DNA from 3 places in the Paenibacillus sp. FSL P4-0127 genome. Region 3 is predicted to be linked to each of the others. Evidence: riboswitches for the same ligand, from Rfam matches in the RefSeq annotation. Region 3 holds a riboswitch; each other region holds the start of a gene.

Region 1 (5,081 bases), 3.8 Mb from region 3:
TCCAATTTTATGAAAGGCATTGCTTTCGTGGATGAGGTGGCTGCGATTTCGGAAGCGTTTAATCATCATCCGTTTATTACGATCGACTATAAAACCGTGACTCTTCGGCTGACTTCATGGGAAGAAGGCGGAATTACGGCAGTGGATATTAAAGAAGCGCAGCAATATAACGAGGCGTTCGAGAAAATGCGCGCCGCGGATTAGGCTAGGCAAAAAACGCCCGCCGGAAACGCTCAAGTTTCCGGCGGGCGTGCTTTTCATGTGCCGTTATTTTTGCCGTTATTTTTTCTCCGCGAGCCACATCGCGACGTTGGCAATTTCTTCATCCTTGAGCCGATCCTTGAAGGAAGGCATCATTCCGCCTTTGCCTTTGGTGATAATGCCGTAAAGCTGGTCTGCCGTCAGTTCTGCGCCGATCTTTTGCAGATTCGGTCCCGCGCCCCCTTGCAACTGATCGCCGTGGCAGGTGATGCAGTTTGCTTTTACGGTGGCTTCGGCTTGTGCCGCATTCATCGTAATTTCAGGCAATTGCGGTTTGGCTTCCTTGGCGGCCTGCTCCCGGCTCGGCAGGGTGAACATCAATACGATGGCCATAGCGCAAGCCACGAAGAACAATCCGCTCATGATCCACTTTTGCATTCCAATCGCCCCTCCTATGTAAGCTACCTTTTCCATTATAACGGAACATGCCGCTCGATCATAGTCTTTGTGTCAAAAATAGGAACAATTCCGTCGTGATTGCGGTAAAGTTTGTAATAAACTTCATAGCAAGTCCGATCTAATGGATCGGGAGCATTTTTAGGATGAGGGGTGAGACCCTCGATACACCATGCAATAAAAAGGCTTGGAGATGCCGCCAGGGGTCATTTTGTCGTAAAGGTCCGTGATGGTGAAGCCGGCCTTTTGATAAGCGCGAATCGCCCGGGTGTTCCACGTCAGCACTTCCAAATCGATCTCATGGCCCGGTTTCCGCCGCAGCGCCTCCTCGACGATCGCCGTTACAAACCGTTTGCCGAGCCCTTGTCCGCACAATTCCGGCTTCATACCGATACCGAGCCGCGTAACCCTTTCCAACGGGAAATATTGGGCAAATCCGGCGAGTTCTCCGTTCTCGTCCAGCACGGACACGTATTGCTCCGCTCTGATCGCCGGGTTGCCGAATTCGACATCGAGCGCTTTCATTTGTTCCCAAGGAAGCCAGCTGTAAACATCATAGGGAGAATCGTACCGCCAGGTGCAGATTTCTGCGCCGTGGCTCTCTTCCATGGGAACGATGCGAAACTGAACAATCGGTTTATCCATTGGGATCCTCCTTTAAAAACGGCATTCCTATTACCCTCACTCTAACGGGATTTACTTGACTTGTAAAGGTTCTGCCGTCTCTCGGACACCTGTGGATTTATGGAAATCAACAAAAAATCGGTAACCTTTTGGCGTGTCGCTTCGTTATATAGATAGGGATGAAAAAAACCGCAAGCCAATTCCGAAGATAAGCTTACGGCTGACAGGTCATGCGGAGCGAAATTAAGCGCCGGCGGAGGTTCAGGATTCCGCGGCGTATACGGAATAACCGTATTTGCTGAGCACCCGCTTCGCGCCAACGAAGCGGTTCTGGTAATAACTGCTGCTCAATTTGTCGATCCGGATTCCTTTGGATGAAGAGGCATGGGCAAATTCTCCGTCGCCAACGTAGACGCCCACATGCGATACTTTTCCGCCACCCAGGGTGTTAAAGAAGACAAGATCGCCGGCTTGCAGCTTGCTTTTTGATACCGGAGTTCCTACCTTGTATTGGGCCGTGGATACGCGAGGAAGCGTAACGCCCATTTGTTCGAACACATACCGCGTAAACCCGGAGCAATCAAATCCGGCCGTACTGGTGCCGCCGTATTTGTAAGGCGTGCCGTACACGGAATTGACGATGTTGGAGAGCGACGTTTCCTGCTCGTCCGCAAAGGCGCTTCCCGTTCCCAGACTGAAACATAGAGCCAAACTCGTTACCGCTGCTGCTAAAGTCTTTCTCAAGATGTCTAACTCCTTCCAAGGCCTGCGAGGTTAGCTTAAGGATTCGGTTGAAGGCTCCCTATGATCCCTTTGAAGCGGGATCAATTCACCCTGACTGATGTGGTTCCCCCGTTTCCCGGGTGCGGGGAATTCGGCAGTTTCATGTAGTATGCACCCAAAAACGACGTCACAACAAAAATTACAAAGTTGTTACTATTTCTGTTGGTCATTTTACCAAAGTGGGCCAACATTGGCAAGTTTCCCGGCAAAAAGGATGCTTTTGGCCTGTGTGAGGAGCGGAGTGATCTGGGTATTGATTCCTAAGGGGGATCATCCGTAGACAGGAAAAACCCGCAGGAGACGTGGTATCCCAATCATCCCTGCGGGTTTGTCGAATTCGTTATGGATTGCGACTACTGTTCGGCTGTCACAGCTTCAAATTTCTCGGAGCTCATAATGCGCTTAGCTCCAACATACCGCTTCTCGTAGTAACTTTCGCTCAGTTTGCTGATGACAACTCCTTTGGAAGAAGAGGCATGCGCAAATTTGCCGTCGCCGACATAAATACCAACATGAGATATGCCATCGCCGGAAGTGTTGAAGAACACCAGATCGCCTGCGATTAATTCATCCTTGGAAACGCTTGTTCCCATCTCAAATTGGGAGCCCGATTGATGAGGAAGATCGATGCCGAGCTTGTTAAATACATACATCGTAAATCCGGAGCAATCAAAACCGGACGTTGTTGTTCCGCCTGCGGAGTAAGGAGATCCGAGGCCTTCTTCAATGGCGCTGTCCAGTTTGGAATCCGCGAAAACGCTGCCGGTTCCGATCGTGAAAAGCAATGCAAAACTTACTGCTGTTACGGTCAAACGCTTTTTCAAGAATTATGCTCCTTCCAATGCCTACGAGGTTAGCTTAAGGATTCGGTTGAAGGTTCCCTATGATCCCTCGCTTACGAGATCAATTCACCCAAAGTGGTTCCCCCGTTTCCCCGGCGCAGGGAATTCGGCTTTGATTTCTCACCTGATAAGACTTATTCGACGTAACTTGCTATTTTCCTGCCAAAGATGACAAAAATAATTACAAAACTGTTACTGAAATTGTGTTGCTGTTATTTTAACAAAGACAGGGATCATTTGGCAATGGTTAATTCGCGAGACTAAGAGGGGAAAACCTGACACAAGGCCTTCGCAAAGTCGCGGAGGCCTTGTGCCGTAAAGGTTTCAGAGAGATGAAAAAATTTTAACTTTTCTCGGTTTTTGTCTGCCAGAGGCGATATTGCGAGGTGACCTGCCAAATTTTAAAAGCGCTGCGACAGAGAGGATAGGTTTGCTGGAGGATCAGCGCCAGCATTCCGGTCCAGATCCAGGAGACCGTTCCGAACAGCAGGAACACGCCCAGCCCGAATGCGCCCAGTATGCAGGAGATCCCGATGCCCTGAAGAAGGTGCCGGAAGCAGACGAGGAGGGAACCCCAGACGCTTGATTTGAACAAGTACCCAAATTGTACGTAGAGAATGCATTGTCTCACCAGCCAGCCGTATACGAACCAGCCCAGGATGTAGATGAGACCCTTCAGCAGCGGGGCCATCTGTCCTCCGGCCCCCAGCAGATGCGGCCATAAAACAAGGAGCTTGGGAATAACCCAGAAGGCCGGGATAATGATTAAAATAAGTTCAATGGCATAAAACAGGACAACCGGCTTCCAGAATTCTTTCATTCCGCGGAACAACGGCAGTCCGTGTCCACGGCTCTCGGAGGGGACAAGCCCGTATAGAATTCCCGCTTGAATAAGAGGCGTGAGCAGGAGGCGTAGGACCGCCATGCCGATCAGCAATCCTAAATAGAGGCGGACGTCCGGATTGCTCCCCAAATGGATACGCCCTTCCAGCAGGAACAGAATTCGGCTGAGTTGCGTGGGCGGCGGATCCGGATGCCTTTGCAGTAGCGCGGTAACGGCGGTATCGACCAGGCGGTACAAAAACAATCCCCACAGCAGTTGATACAGGAACAAAATGATGACGGAGGGAAACTGGCTTTTCAGCAGGCTCCACCCCTGACGCACATAAGTCATATTTTCACCTCTTAAAAGTTTTGCGAGCGTTGCTTTACTCGATATGCTTCGAGCAAAACTACTTCAGAAGCATAAGCTGAGTTCTGCCGGCGTTTACCATATAAGTGTTCCGAGCAGGGCTTCCAGCAGCTTGGTCACGCTCATATTGGAGCGCGAAAGAAGGGGCTCGGGTACTTCCGTCTTCAAATAATTGTTGATGTGTTTGTTTTCGACCACCAGCGAATAGTCGGGATCGATTTGCACCCAAGCAAGCGGTTCCTTGTATTGCAGTTTAAGCTCGACGCGGCTGTCCTCGCCTCTCCATTGTTTTCGCACCGTATGGCCGTCCTTGAACGTGAACTGCAAGGGTACCTTCGGATAGGTCGCCCCTCTGCGGGAGATGACGACGGTGGATTCGTAAACGGCGGTCCCGTCCTGGAGGAGCGGATTCACCGTGATTTTGTCGACGGAGAAGTCGGCCATTTTGCCATCGTATACATACTGCGAAAAATAGTTTTTCCAGCTGCGCCCGGTGACCTGTTCGACCACCCGCTGGAAATCGGCCGTCGTTGGATGTTTAAAGCGGTACTTGTGGGCGTATACCGTTAAAATGCGCTTCATCGTTTTGCTTCCCACCTGGCGTTCAATATCGAGCAAAATAAGCTTGCCGCGGTAATAGACATTTTTGGTATAGCCGTCGCTGGATCCGTACTTCCAGGCGTTCTGGGTCAGCGGAGCCGGTGAGGAAATCAGGGCGGCCTGGATCGGGAGCGCCGGGGTGATGCCGAACTCCTGCTCCATTAATTTGTCCTCCGCATAGGAAGCGAAGCCTTCATCCAGCCAAGCCTCTTCAAATTCATTGCTAGCGATCATGCCGTAAAAAAACTGGTGCGCGATTTCATGAATGACCGTCCGCTCCAGCTCATCGTAACCGGGAGAATCGCCGCTAGCGCCAAAAGCGGTCACAAGCGTCGGGTATTCCATCCCGCCGGCTCCGTTTCCGTCCGCGGGGGGCACCACGA
Region 2 (5,081 bases), 3.7 Mb from region 3:
GACCAGAGCGCCCTTATTGTCTGAAAACGGCCAAAATTATGTTTGGAATATCCTATTTTTGCATAAAAAAACCGGAAGCCCCAAGGAAAAACTTGGAACTTCCGGTTAGCATGCTCTCACATGGAAGGCACAACTTTAAGCGTGGACAAATCCTTCAGCCTGGGCAGGCCGATCCGGTAGCTGCCGCGCGTTTCGATCCCTCCGACGCCTTGCGTGCCGCTGATCGTATGGTTCAGGACATCCGTAATTTGAATCGTATCGCGTATGGACGTCAGTGAGGCCTTGGCGGCGATATACACCGGGTCCAGGGCGTGGATCAGCACGCGGCCCGGGGAACTGGCGAAATTGGCCCCCGCCTGCAATAACGCCTCAAAATGCGACTGGCAGGCGCCGGCCACGATCGTCAACGAATCGAAATTGCGTTCGTATTGTCTGGCCGTCTGAATGGCCTCCACGAAATGCTTGGAATTTTTATAGCTGGTCAAATTGTACAGATCGCCGGTAGGCCGATGCTTCAAAACGCCGTCATGACCGGTCAGCACCACGATATCCGGGCGGACCGTCGGCAGCAGACGGTACAGCGCGCTGGCCATCTGCGACTCCGTAACATAGAAGCCTTGTGCGGGCACCCGCAGCTTTTCGTACAAGCTCAGGCTTTTTTGCAAATATCTTTGATCCCCGTCCAGATGAAGCACTTTGCCCGGCACTTCAAAATACGCCGGCTCCCCCATCGGGTACCATTCCCCGCCGATGGTCATCCGGTTCCGCTCGGCCAGCTGCTTCCGGTCCAGGGTCAACCGCTTCAGCGACTCCGTCGCCTTGATGCGCGCGCGCTGCGTCGTTTCTCCGGGGGTGTCCCGGTCTATACGGATCAAATCGCTTAAAGGCGCATCCGCCAGCAGCCGGAATTCCGTTCCCTTGATGACCGCTTCGCTCCGCACGATGCTTGCTACCCGGAACGTAACATCCCCGCCGTAAGATTTGCGGACGACCAAGTCTCCCAAATTCGTCAAGTCAATCACCTCTATCCCATGGTATGGGCAAATGGAGGGATTGGTTACTGCGGCGGGCCCCGTTACGGCCGCTTTAATCCTGCCTGCAGCAAGGTGTTGCTCAGCCCCGCGAACTCCGCCAAATCGAGCGTTTCGGCGCGGCGCGACGGGACGATTTCGGCCGCCTCCAGCAGCCGCTCCAGCCGTTCCCGGCCTTCGCCCGGGAAAAACCGGCTTTTCAGATTGTTGGAAATCGTCTTGCGCCGCTGGGCGAAGGCGGCCTGCACCACCTCGAAGAAAAACGCCTCATCGTCCACCGCCACCGGCGGCTCTTTGCGTACCGACAGGCGGATGACGGCGGATTCCACATTCGGCTGCGGAATGAACACGCTGTGCGGCACCGTAAAGACCAGCTCCGGCTCGCTGTAGTACTGAACCGCGATGCTGAGGCTGCCGTAGTCTTTGCCGCCCGGCGAGGCCGCCATGCGCTCCGCCACTTCCTTCTGGATCATCACGACGATATGCTCCAGCGGCAGCTTCTCCTCGAGCAGCTTCATCAGGATCGGCGTCGTCACGTAATACGGCAGATTGGCGACGACGCTAACGCCGCTGACGCCGGAAAATTCGGCGGCAAACAGCGCCTTAAGGTCCAGCTTCAGCACGTCGCCGTGAATGACGCGAACGTGCGGATACGGCTCCAGCACCTCCTGCAGGATCGGCAGCAGGCGCTGGTCGATTTCCACGGCCGCGACCTTGCCCGCTTCCTGCGCCAGCTTCTCTGTCAGCGCGCCGATCCCCGGACCGATTTCGAGCGCCCCTTTAGTGGCGTCGAGACCGGCGGCGGCGACGATTTTGCCAAGGATGTTCTGATCGATCAAAAAGTTCTGTCCCAAGCTTTTCTTAAACGAAAATCCGTACCGCTGTATGATCTCCTTCGTCCGCCGCGGCGTGGACACGTCTTCCCTTATGCTCATGGCCTCTGTACCCCTTCATTCTCCAACTTGGCGAGCGCATCCGCAAACTCCTCGCGGCTGATCCGGAACACCGTCAAACGCTTGTACAGCTGTTTGCCGTTGCAGTATCCGATCCCGAGCAGTTCCCCCAGCACCTTGCGCCGGGCCGCCGCCTCCGGATGCACGATCAGCCCCGCCGTCATCAAGTCTTCCCAATCGATCTGGCCCTCTACTCCCGGCGCCTCGCTGCGCACGCGCGACAAAGCCTCGCGGATCGCTTCCGGGGAGGCGTTTTCGATCCCGATATCGCCCCGCTTCGTCGCATCCGCTTCCCGCAGAAACGCATGCTTGCAGCCGGGCACCCGGTTGGCGATGATCTTACGGATCCGTTCCCCGGCATGGTCGGGATCGGTAAAAATGATTACTCCGCGCCGCTCCTGCGCCAGGGCGATTTTCCGCAGCGTCGTCTCATTGATCGCGGAGCCGCCAGTTTCGATCGTATCCGCCTCCACGGCCCGCTTGACAGCCACGGTGTCATCCCGGCCCTCCACCACAATGACCTCTTTGATCATGTGTCTTCTTCCCTTCCGTTTACAACAAAAAGAAGAGGAACGTATCCTCTTCTTATCCAAGTGTCTTATTCATCATCATAATAGAGGTTGTTCAAAAAGTCATCTTTTTATCACGAAGAAGGCCTTTTGAACACGCTCAAAGTATCTCGTTCCCCGGATAAAGCGATAGCGGGGCCAATTAATTCAATTCCGGTTTTGTCGGACCGATCACGTAAACCGTGCGGCCCTTCTTGCGGCCAAAATTATTAGCCGCCTTTAAGCTGTCGTAATACACGTCGATCTTGTGGCCCTCAATCGCTCCGCCGGTATCCTCCGCTTTCCGGAAGCCGATGCCTTCGATATAGACCCACCAGCCCAGCGGCACAACATCATTGTCCACGGCGATCGTTCGCCCCTCGGTAACGCGGGTGCCGGAGGCCGTGCGCGTTCCAATACCGTCCTCCTCGGAGGAATAAGCGGTGAGCGTGACGTTTTTAAGTATTTTTTTATATTTGAATGAGACTCCGCCTTTTGTTGTCAATCCGCTGACGCTGACCCCGTCCGAGCTGCGGGTCATGCTGGCGGACAACACCGCGGTCGGCTGCTTGGTGCCGACGGCAATGACCTTCGGCTGCGCGGTTTTGGATACCTCTTTGCCGAGCCATCGCTTCGTCACGAATTTGCCGTCCTCGTAAGTTTTCTCCACGGTGTGGACAACCAACCCTTTTCTGCCTTGCTGAACGACCTTGGTTTCACCTTTCGGCAAACTTTCATCGGCCGTTTTGACAACGGTAAACGGTACGGCTTCTTCTTGCTTGACGGTGTGTTTATTAACGCGAACAATTTTGATGTTCATGTTAGTGGAAATTTTGCTGTCCAAAGCGGGCGTTACTTTATCGTCCTGCTTCAGGGTGACGCCCAGTTCGGAAATGGCGCCTCTTACGGTGTTTTTTGTCGTAAAGTCAACTTTGGCCGTTCCATCCACGATGACTTTCACCGGAACCGCCCGTTCGATCACGATCCGGTCTCCGTCCGAAAGCAGGCTCTCGAGCGGACGCGATACGGTGTCTTGCGGCGCAAGCTTAACGGATTGTTCCTCCAGCAGGTGCGCCACCTTCGATTCCGTCGTTTCCACCGACCGAACCTTTCCATCGATGACCAGAGATACTTGTTTACGCTCCTGACCAAACGCCCCAATCAGGATGATGATGATTACTGCGATGCTCAGTACGCCGACAAGCGTAATCTGACGAAAATTCTCATGCTTCCATCGCAATGCGTAAGACATGCTGGATGAGCGTGATTCATGGGTCTCCCCGTTTCGGAAAATGCCCATTTCTTCCGTCCTCCTTCATAGTCCCGCCGTAAGGTCGATGCATGATACGGTTGACGCGACTACAGTTCTTGTTTACGAAACGCGCTTTAGAGGTTGTTCAAAAGTCATCTTTTGATCACGAAGCAGACCACCCTGACTTTTGAACTCAAATATAAACAAAGCCGCGCATTTCGCACCCTGCCCCAGTCTTTATCGGCATTTGTCACCTCCTGTTTATCAACAGTATGACGACCCTATTACTTTTATTCAAAACAAAAGAAGCCCAAAGAAAGAGTTAGAGGAACTCCCTTCGTGGCTTCCTGATTGTCTAGGTGTAATAGGCTGCACGAGTTACCTCTCTTGGTACGCTTACGAGGTTAGCTGTCGGGTTCGGACGAAAGAGAGCCGCCCTTTCTCAGTTCGTTCGCTCATGGCGCAACGACCTCGAATTCACCCCTAAGACCCTGAAAAGGAATCATTTGCAAACCTGGCCGGCATCAGCCGATCCATGTTTGCGCCGGTTCCCCCGTTCTCCATGCGGAGACTCAGCGAGACTGGTTCACGGAACCAAGTTATCGAACGGCTCGTCAAGCTGAAAAATGAGCCGCAGCGATTACTGAAAAAATTCTATCCTGTTTGGATGCATGTTGTAAAGAACCAATCAACCACGTTTTTTTAAAAAAATGGTTAAAAAAATGTAATAAACATGCTGTTTTGAGTTAAAAAGCATTAATCTTTCGTTTATCCTCATTTTTTCAGCGGTTTTTCTCCGTTATGCTTGGTATTCCAAATCGTTCCAGTGCATTTCGGGTGGTAATTTCGGCGATTTCCTCAAAAGAGACCCCCTTCAGCTCGGCCGCCATTTCGGCTACCAAACGCACGTGGGCCGACTCGTTCCGCTTCCCACGAAATGGATGGGGAGTTAAATAAGGGGAATCGGTTTCGATCAGCAAACGGTCCAGCGGCGTTTTGGCCAGGACCTCTTTGGGCTGCTTTGCATTTTTGAACGTAATCGGCCCGCCAAACGATAAATGAAATCCCAGATTTAGACACAATTTAGCAATTTCCCAGCTGCCGGAGAAGGAGTGCATCACCCCTCCGACTTCATTCGCCTTTTCCTCGCGCAAAATCCGCACGACATCCTCATGTGCGTCGCGGTTATGAATGGAGATCGGCATCCCCAGACTGCGGGCCAACCCGATCTGCTTACGGAACACCTCGTGCTGCACGTCTTTGGGCGACGTGTCCCAATAATAATCAAGGCCGATTT
Region 3 (5,081 bases):
ACCACGATAGCCATCAAATCCACCTCTTCCTTACGTCTGCTTCATCAAAGGATGCAATTTTTCGGGAAGAACGTCTGTGATGTTTTTCATAATTGTGTCTTTATAAATCCCGTTAAAGATGGGCATACCAAATCATAACAGTACCCGGACGAAGGAGGAAAAATGTTGACTACCCTGTTCAGAAACTTCCTGATTTCCGTTTTCATTCTCGCAGTAATCGGGGGCAGCATGCCCGTCGTATCGGTTTCTTCCGAAACGTCCCGCGTTGCGGCTGCTGCGCTGCAGCCCGGCGACAAGGAAGCAAAAGCTCAAGCCGCCCGGGCGGACGCCAAACCGAAGCCGGCCGATTTAAGCGAGCTTCGGCGCAAATATTCCGAAACGTTCAAATTTCGCGGACCTGAGGTCAAGCAAGTGGCGCTGACGTTTGACGACGGGCCGGATCCGAGATTTACACCGCAAATTTTAAACATTTTACAGAAGGAAGGTGTGAAGGCGACCTTTTTTATTGTCGGCAACCGGGCCAAAAAATTCCCTGCCCTGGTAAAACGGATACGCCGGGAAGGCCACCTGATCGGCAATCACTCCTTTGGCCACCCGAATTTCGGAAAACGGTCGCTCAAGCAATTTCAAACGGAAATTTTGCGTACGGAAAAAATCATTCAGCAAACCGCCGGGTACCGGCCCAAGCTGATCCGTCCTCCTTACGGCGAAATCCGGGAGCCGCAAATTAAATGGGCAAAGCAAAACGGCTACACCATCGTCAACTGGAACGTGGATTCGCTGGATTGGAAAGGGCTGAACAAATCCAAGGTCGAAAACAACGTGCTCGGCGCCATAGAGCCCGGTTCGATCGTTCTTTTTCATGCCGGCGGCGGAGTAGGATCCAATTTAAACGGTACGATCCAAGCTTTGCCGGACATTATCCAAACGCTGCGGGACAAAGGTTACCAGTTTGTCGATTTGGCCGAATTGCTAAATACGGCGAAGTATAGATAAAAAAGAAAAGCGCGAGCATCAGACCCAATGGTCTAGCGCTCGCACTTTCTTTACTGGATCTACATATAAGCAAACGAATTTACTTCAACACGTACAGGGTGACATCCTGAAACCCGAACGATTCGACGGATTTGACGCTGCCGGGAATGAAGATGTCGATGCGGTTGCCTTTGATCGCGCCCCCCTGATCGCTGGCCGTGGCCACAAACGCCTGCTTCGGCAAGCCATCATGATTATATCCGGTGACCAGTACCTTCGTTCCCATCGGAATCACGTCCGGGTCGACGGCGATCGTGCCCAGCTTTAACGGGTTTCCGAAATAATCGACCGCGCCCCATTTTCCGTTTTCGTCGGCGGCCGCCGAGTATGCCGATGCTTTCACCTGAATCGTATGGGAATAATTAAACGTTTTGCCCCAGGCTTCGACGACTTTGTCCGACGGCAATACGGTCGGCCCCGACACCGCGTCGGCTTTCATCGTCTTTGCCGCGGGAGCCTGGTTCGATTCCGGCGCCGCTGCTTTCGCTTCGGGAGCCTCCATTTCCGGAATCATCAACTTCAGCCCCTCGTATATATTGCCGGGATCAATCCCCTGATTGGCGTTCATCAATTGCTCCAAGCCGACTCCGTACTTTTTGGCCAACAGATAGAAGGTATCTCCTTCTTCCGTCGTATGTACCGCATCCGCGTGCACAGGTACCGTCTGTAAAACCGCCGCCAAACTTGCGGCTACCAACGTTGTTTTTGCAATCTTCGAGAATAAGAGATTTTTCATGCTGTTCTTCCTCCTTTTATACGCCTGCGGAGTTAGTTGTCGGATTCGGGAAAAAGGATTATCCCCGGCGCCCAATGCGAGCGCTTCACCCCAAGAAAACCGGTCACGTTTCGTTTAACGTTCCGTTATTCGCTGAATCATCCCCCGCACCTGCCGAGGCAGGTTTTGGCTATCTGAATATATCACAATTTTGTAACCAATTGGACAGGAAATAGTATCCAAAACGCGCAAACCCGCATTCTGCCGCTATTATTTATTTATGGAATCATGTAAAAAAAGTAACAACTCATCATGTTGTAACGTACAAACAAGCTTCTAGCCAATCTTGAGGAAAGGGAAGGCCGGTGGGGTGGTCGGCAGATTAACATCCGCTGTCCGGACGGCTTTGCACGATTATCCCGTTTGATCAGGAAGCAGAGAAGAAGATGTGTTGTTCGGGAGAAGCAGATATGCTTGGGAAAAGCAGATATGTTCGAGATCAATAAATCTGTTCATAGATCATTAGCCAGGTTCGGGAAAAGAAGGTTTAGGAGAAGTGAAGTGAAGCAGACCTGACGGGAGAATGGGGCAAGACAACGGAAAAAAAGAAAAAACCGTGATCTTGCTGCAGTCTGAATCCGTTTGTGCAATGTCCGTAGCGTTCAATCATTTCTATCAGGCTGCAGCCGCAAGGGACTGATTCGGTTGGCGTGCGATCAGCCGGCGGTAAGGAATCGCCGGAATTGCCACACACATGCGCAGCAACTTCTGCCGCAGCGTTTCTTCCGCTCCGGGCAGTCCTCCGGACAGGCGCAGCCGGCGGCGTATGGTGTATTCGTTCAGGTACGCCTGCAGATGCTTCAGTCCCAAGGCTCCATACGTACCCTTCAGCGATTCCCACGCCTCTCTCACCACTCTCCGCAAGGGCGCATATAGCCGAAAGGCCTGAGAGAACAACTGCACCGCCGATGTACGGACATCCACATGCCCGCCAATAAACACGGTTAGATCGCGACGGTTTGCCCTCTTTTCGCCTCCCCGCTTATGCGGCACCAGGCGGATTTTGACCTGCTCCGGCTCGCCCGACTCCGTGACCGTGCATCCCGCTACGACCGCCGAGGCGTACGGATGCGAAAGCTGACACCGGGACGGATTACGCCCATACTGATCGCTGTTCACCTTCACGTCTCCGGAGAGCAGCTCCCGGGCATCGAACTCCCCCACGGCATGACGTATTTTGTGCAGCATCGACCAGGCGGTTTTGTAGGTGACCCGGATCACCTTGCTCAGCCGCAGCGCCGAGATGCCGCCCGGGAGCAGGAATAAATCCAGGGCCTCGAACCACTTGAGCAAGGGCAGATGCGTTCCTTCAAAAATCGTGCCGACCAAAGGAGATGTTTGATGCTTGCACTTTCCGCACTCGAACAAAGGGATATGCCGGGAAGACAGACGGCTGCACCGGGTGTAAGCGCAGCGCGGGCAGACGAAGCCGCTTGGCCACTTCATCGCGATCAGCGCCTCCATGCAGTCCTGCTCGCTGTTAAAACGGCTGCTGAATGGTTGAAGTTCCGTTTCCGTATTGACTTCCATATTCGCTCGCCCCCGAATCAAGAATACACGAACATAAATTCCATTTATTTCATTATACCAAACACGCGTTCTCTTATCAAGCCAAAAATCTCACCTGAACCGCCTCATTTTTTCCCCCTTTTTTTGTTTTTTTGTTCTCTCTTTTTTGGAACCCTTGCTCTAACCCCCACCCCCTGCTCCCTGCTCCTGAAAGAAGGGGATAATCGTGCAAAGGCAGGCAGCAGGCAGGAACACCAAGGCAGGAACACCAAGACACAAACGCTATAGACAGCCACCTCAGTCCGTCATCCTGGAATCAATAGAGCCAAAGTCATCATTTATTTCTTCAAGCACCGATCTCGATTTTTGAGCTAAAAAACTTCTGAAGTGGCCTTCAGCATTGATCTTTCGACTGGTCTTGAGCTGAGGTAACAGCATTTCATATATAGACGCCTTGAATAGAGAAAACGAGGTCGAGTTTACGAATTAAAAGTGAACTCCTCGAAAGCAGGATTCTGCTAAATTAAGAGGAGTTCACTTGATATCAGAAGAAAAAATATGGTGAAGTGAAATAAAAACATATGAGGATACTAGCTTAAAGGCACTACAGCACTTTGCTTAAAAAATCCTTCGTGCGCTGGTGCTGCGGCGCGCCAAACACCTGCTGCGGCGTCCCCTGCTCGAGAATCACGCCCTGATCCATGAACAGGATGCGGTCGCCGACCTCGCGGGCAAAGCCCATTTCATGGGTGACGATGACCATCGTCATCCCCCGTTCCGCCAGGCTCTTCATCACGTCCAGCACCTCGCCGACCATTTCCGGGTCAAGCGCCGAAGTAGGCTCGTCAAACAGCATGACGTGCGGCTCCATCGCCAGCGCGCGGGCGATCGCGATCCGCTGCTTCTGTCCGCCGGATAGTTGGGCAGGATACGCGTTCCGCTTATCCTCCAGTCCGACCGTCCGCAGCAGTTCAACGGCGATCTTCTCCGCTGAGCTTTTCTCCATTTTTTTCACGCGAACCGGAGCCAACGTAATGTTGTCGATCACCGTTTTGTGCGGGAACAGGTTGAAATGTTGAAACACCATGCCCATTTTCTCCCGGGTTTTGTTGATGTTGTGGCCCTTCCCGGTAATCGATTCGCCTTCAAACCGGATTTCGCCTTCCGTCGGAACCTCGAGCAGGTTCAGACAGCGCAGAAACGTACTTTTCCCCGAGCCGCTGGGGCCGATGACGACGACGACTTCGCCTTTGGAAATCTCCAGGTCGATCCCCTTCAAAATGTGCAATTGGCCGAATTTTTTATGCAAACCTTTAACGGTGATCACTGGTCTTCAACTTCCTTTCGAACACGCCCAAAATACGGGACAGCGTAAATGTCAAAATAAAGTACATGATCGCGATGATCAGGTACGGCGTCATGCCGTCGTACGTAATGGTCACGACCGATTGCGCCTGGAAAATCAGCTCGGCCGTCCCGATGATCGATACAATGGACGATTCTTTGATGATCGTGATGAATTCGTTGCCGATCGCGGGAAGCACCGATTTGATCGCTTGGGGGATGATGATATGCCGCATCGCCATTCCCTTGGTCATCCCAAGCGATCGTGCGGCCTCCCCTTGCCCGCGGTCCACGCCTTGGATGCCGGCGCGGAATATTTCCGCCAAATAAGCCGAACTGTTGATCGACAGTGTAATCGCCCCGGACTGGATCGGCGAAAAGTTGATGTCGAACATAAACGCAAACCCATAGTGAATGA

The links. A riboswitch is a leader RNA that binds a small molecule or an ion and turns the genes downstream of it on or off. The one in region 3 is predicted to bind cyclic di-AMP.
Region 1: it holds a riboswitch for cyclic di-AMP, as region 3 does, so the genes downstream of both, NYE74_RS02600 (C40 family peptidase) here and NYE74_RS20070 (3D domain-containing protein) in region 3, are expected to answer to the same signal.
Region 2: it holds a riboswitch for cyclic di-AMP, as region 3 does, so the genes downstream of both, NYE74_RS03030 (3D domain-containing protein) here and NYE74_RS20070 (3D domain-containing protein) in region 3, are expected to answer to the same signal.

Annotation. Positions count from the first base shown of each region.
Region 1 covers NZ_JBBOWY010000001.1:609,144-614,224, reverse strand. The annotation lists gene NYE74_RS02620 (4a-hydroxytetrahydrobiopterin dehydratase) at 1-204, shown strand, start outside; gene NYE74_RS02615 (c-type cytochrome) at 280-639, opposite strand; gene NYE74_RS02610 (GNAT family N-acetyltransferase) at 799-1,302, opposite strand; gene NYE74_RS02605 (C40 family peptidase) at 1,543-2,025, opposite strand; cyclic di-AMP (ydaO/yuaA leader) riboswitch at 2,030-2,171, opposite strand; gene NYE74_RS02600 (C40 family peptidase) at 2,418-2,888, opposite strand; cyclic di-AMP (ydaO/yuaA leader) riboswitch at 2,892-3,028, opposite strand; gene NYE74_RS02595 (hypothetical protein) at 3,250-4,080, opposite strand; gene NYE74_RS02590 (M1 family metallopeptidase) at 4,174-5,081, opposite strand, start outside.
Region 2 covers NZ_JBBOWY010000001.1:705,235-710,315, forward strand. The annotation lists gene yabG (sporulation peptidase YabG) at 117-1,013, opposite strand; gene rsmA (16S rRNA (adenine(1518)-N(6)/adenine(1519)-N(6))-dimethyltransferase RsmA) at 1,076-1,966, opposite strand; gene rnmV (ribonuclease M5) at 1,963-2,517, opposite strand; gene NYE74_RS03030 (3D domain-containing protein) at 2,696-3,832, opposite strand; cyclic di-AMP (ydaO/yuaA leader) riboswitch at 4,162-4,372, opposite strand; gene NYE74_RS03035 (TatD family hydrolase) at 4,567-5,081, opposite strand, start outside.
Region 3 covers NZ_JBBOWY010000001.1:4,434,785-4,439,865, forward strand. The annotation lists gene NYE74_RS20060 (dihydroorotate dehydrogenase electron transfer subunit) at 1-14, opposite strand, end outside; gene NYE74_RS20065 (polysaccharide deacetylase family protein) at 166-996, shown strand; gene NYE74_RS20070 (3D domain-containing protein) at 1,076-1,771, opposite strand; cyclic di-AMP (ydaO/yuaA leader) riboswitch at 1,777-1,952, opposite strand; gene NYE74_RS20075 (transposase) at 2,426-3,340, opposite strand; gene NYE74_RS20080 (amino acid ABC transporter ATP-binding protein) at 3,924-4,646, opposite strand; gene NYE74_RS20085 (amino acid ABC transporter permease) at 4,633-5,081, opposite strand, start outside.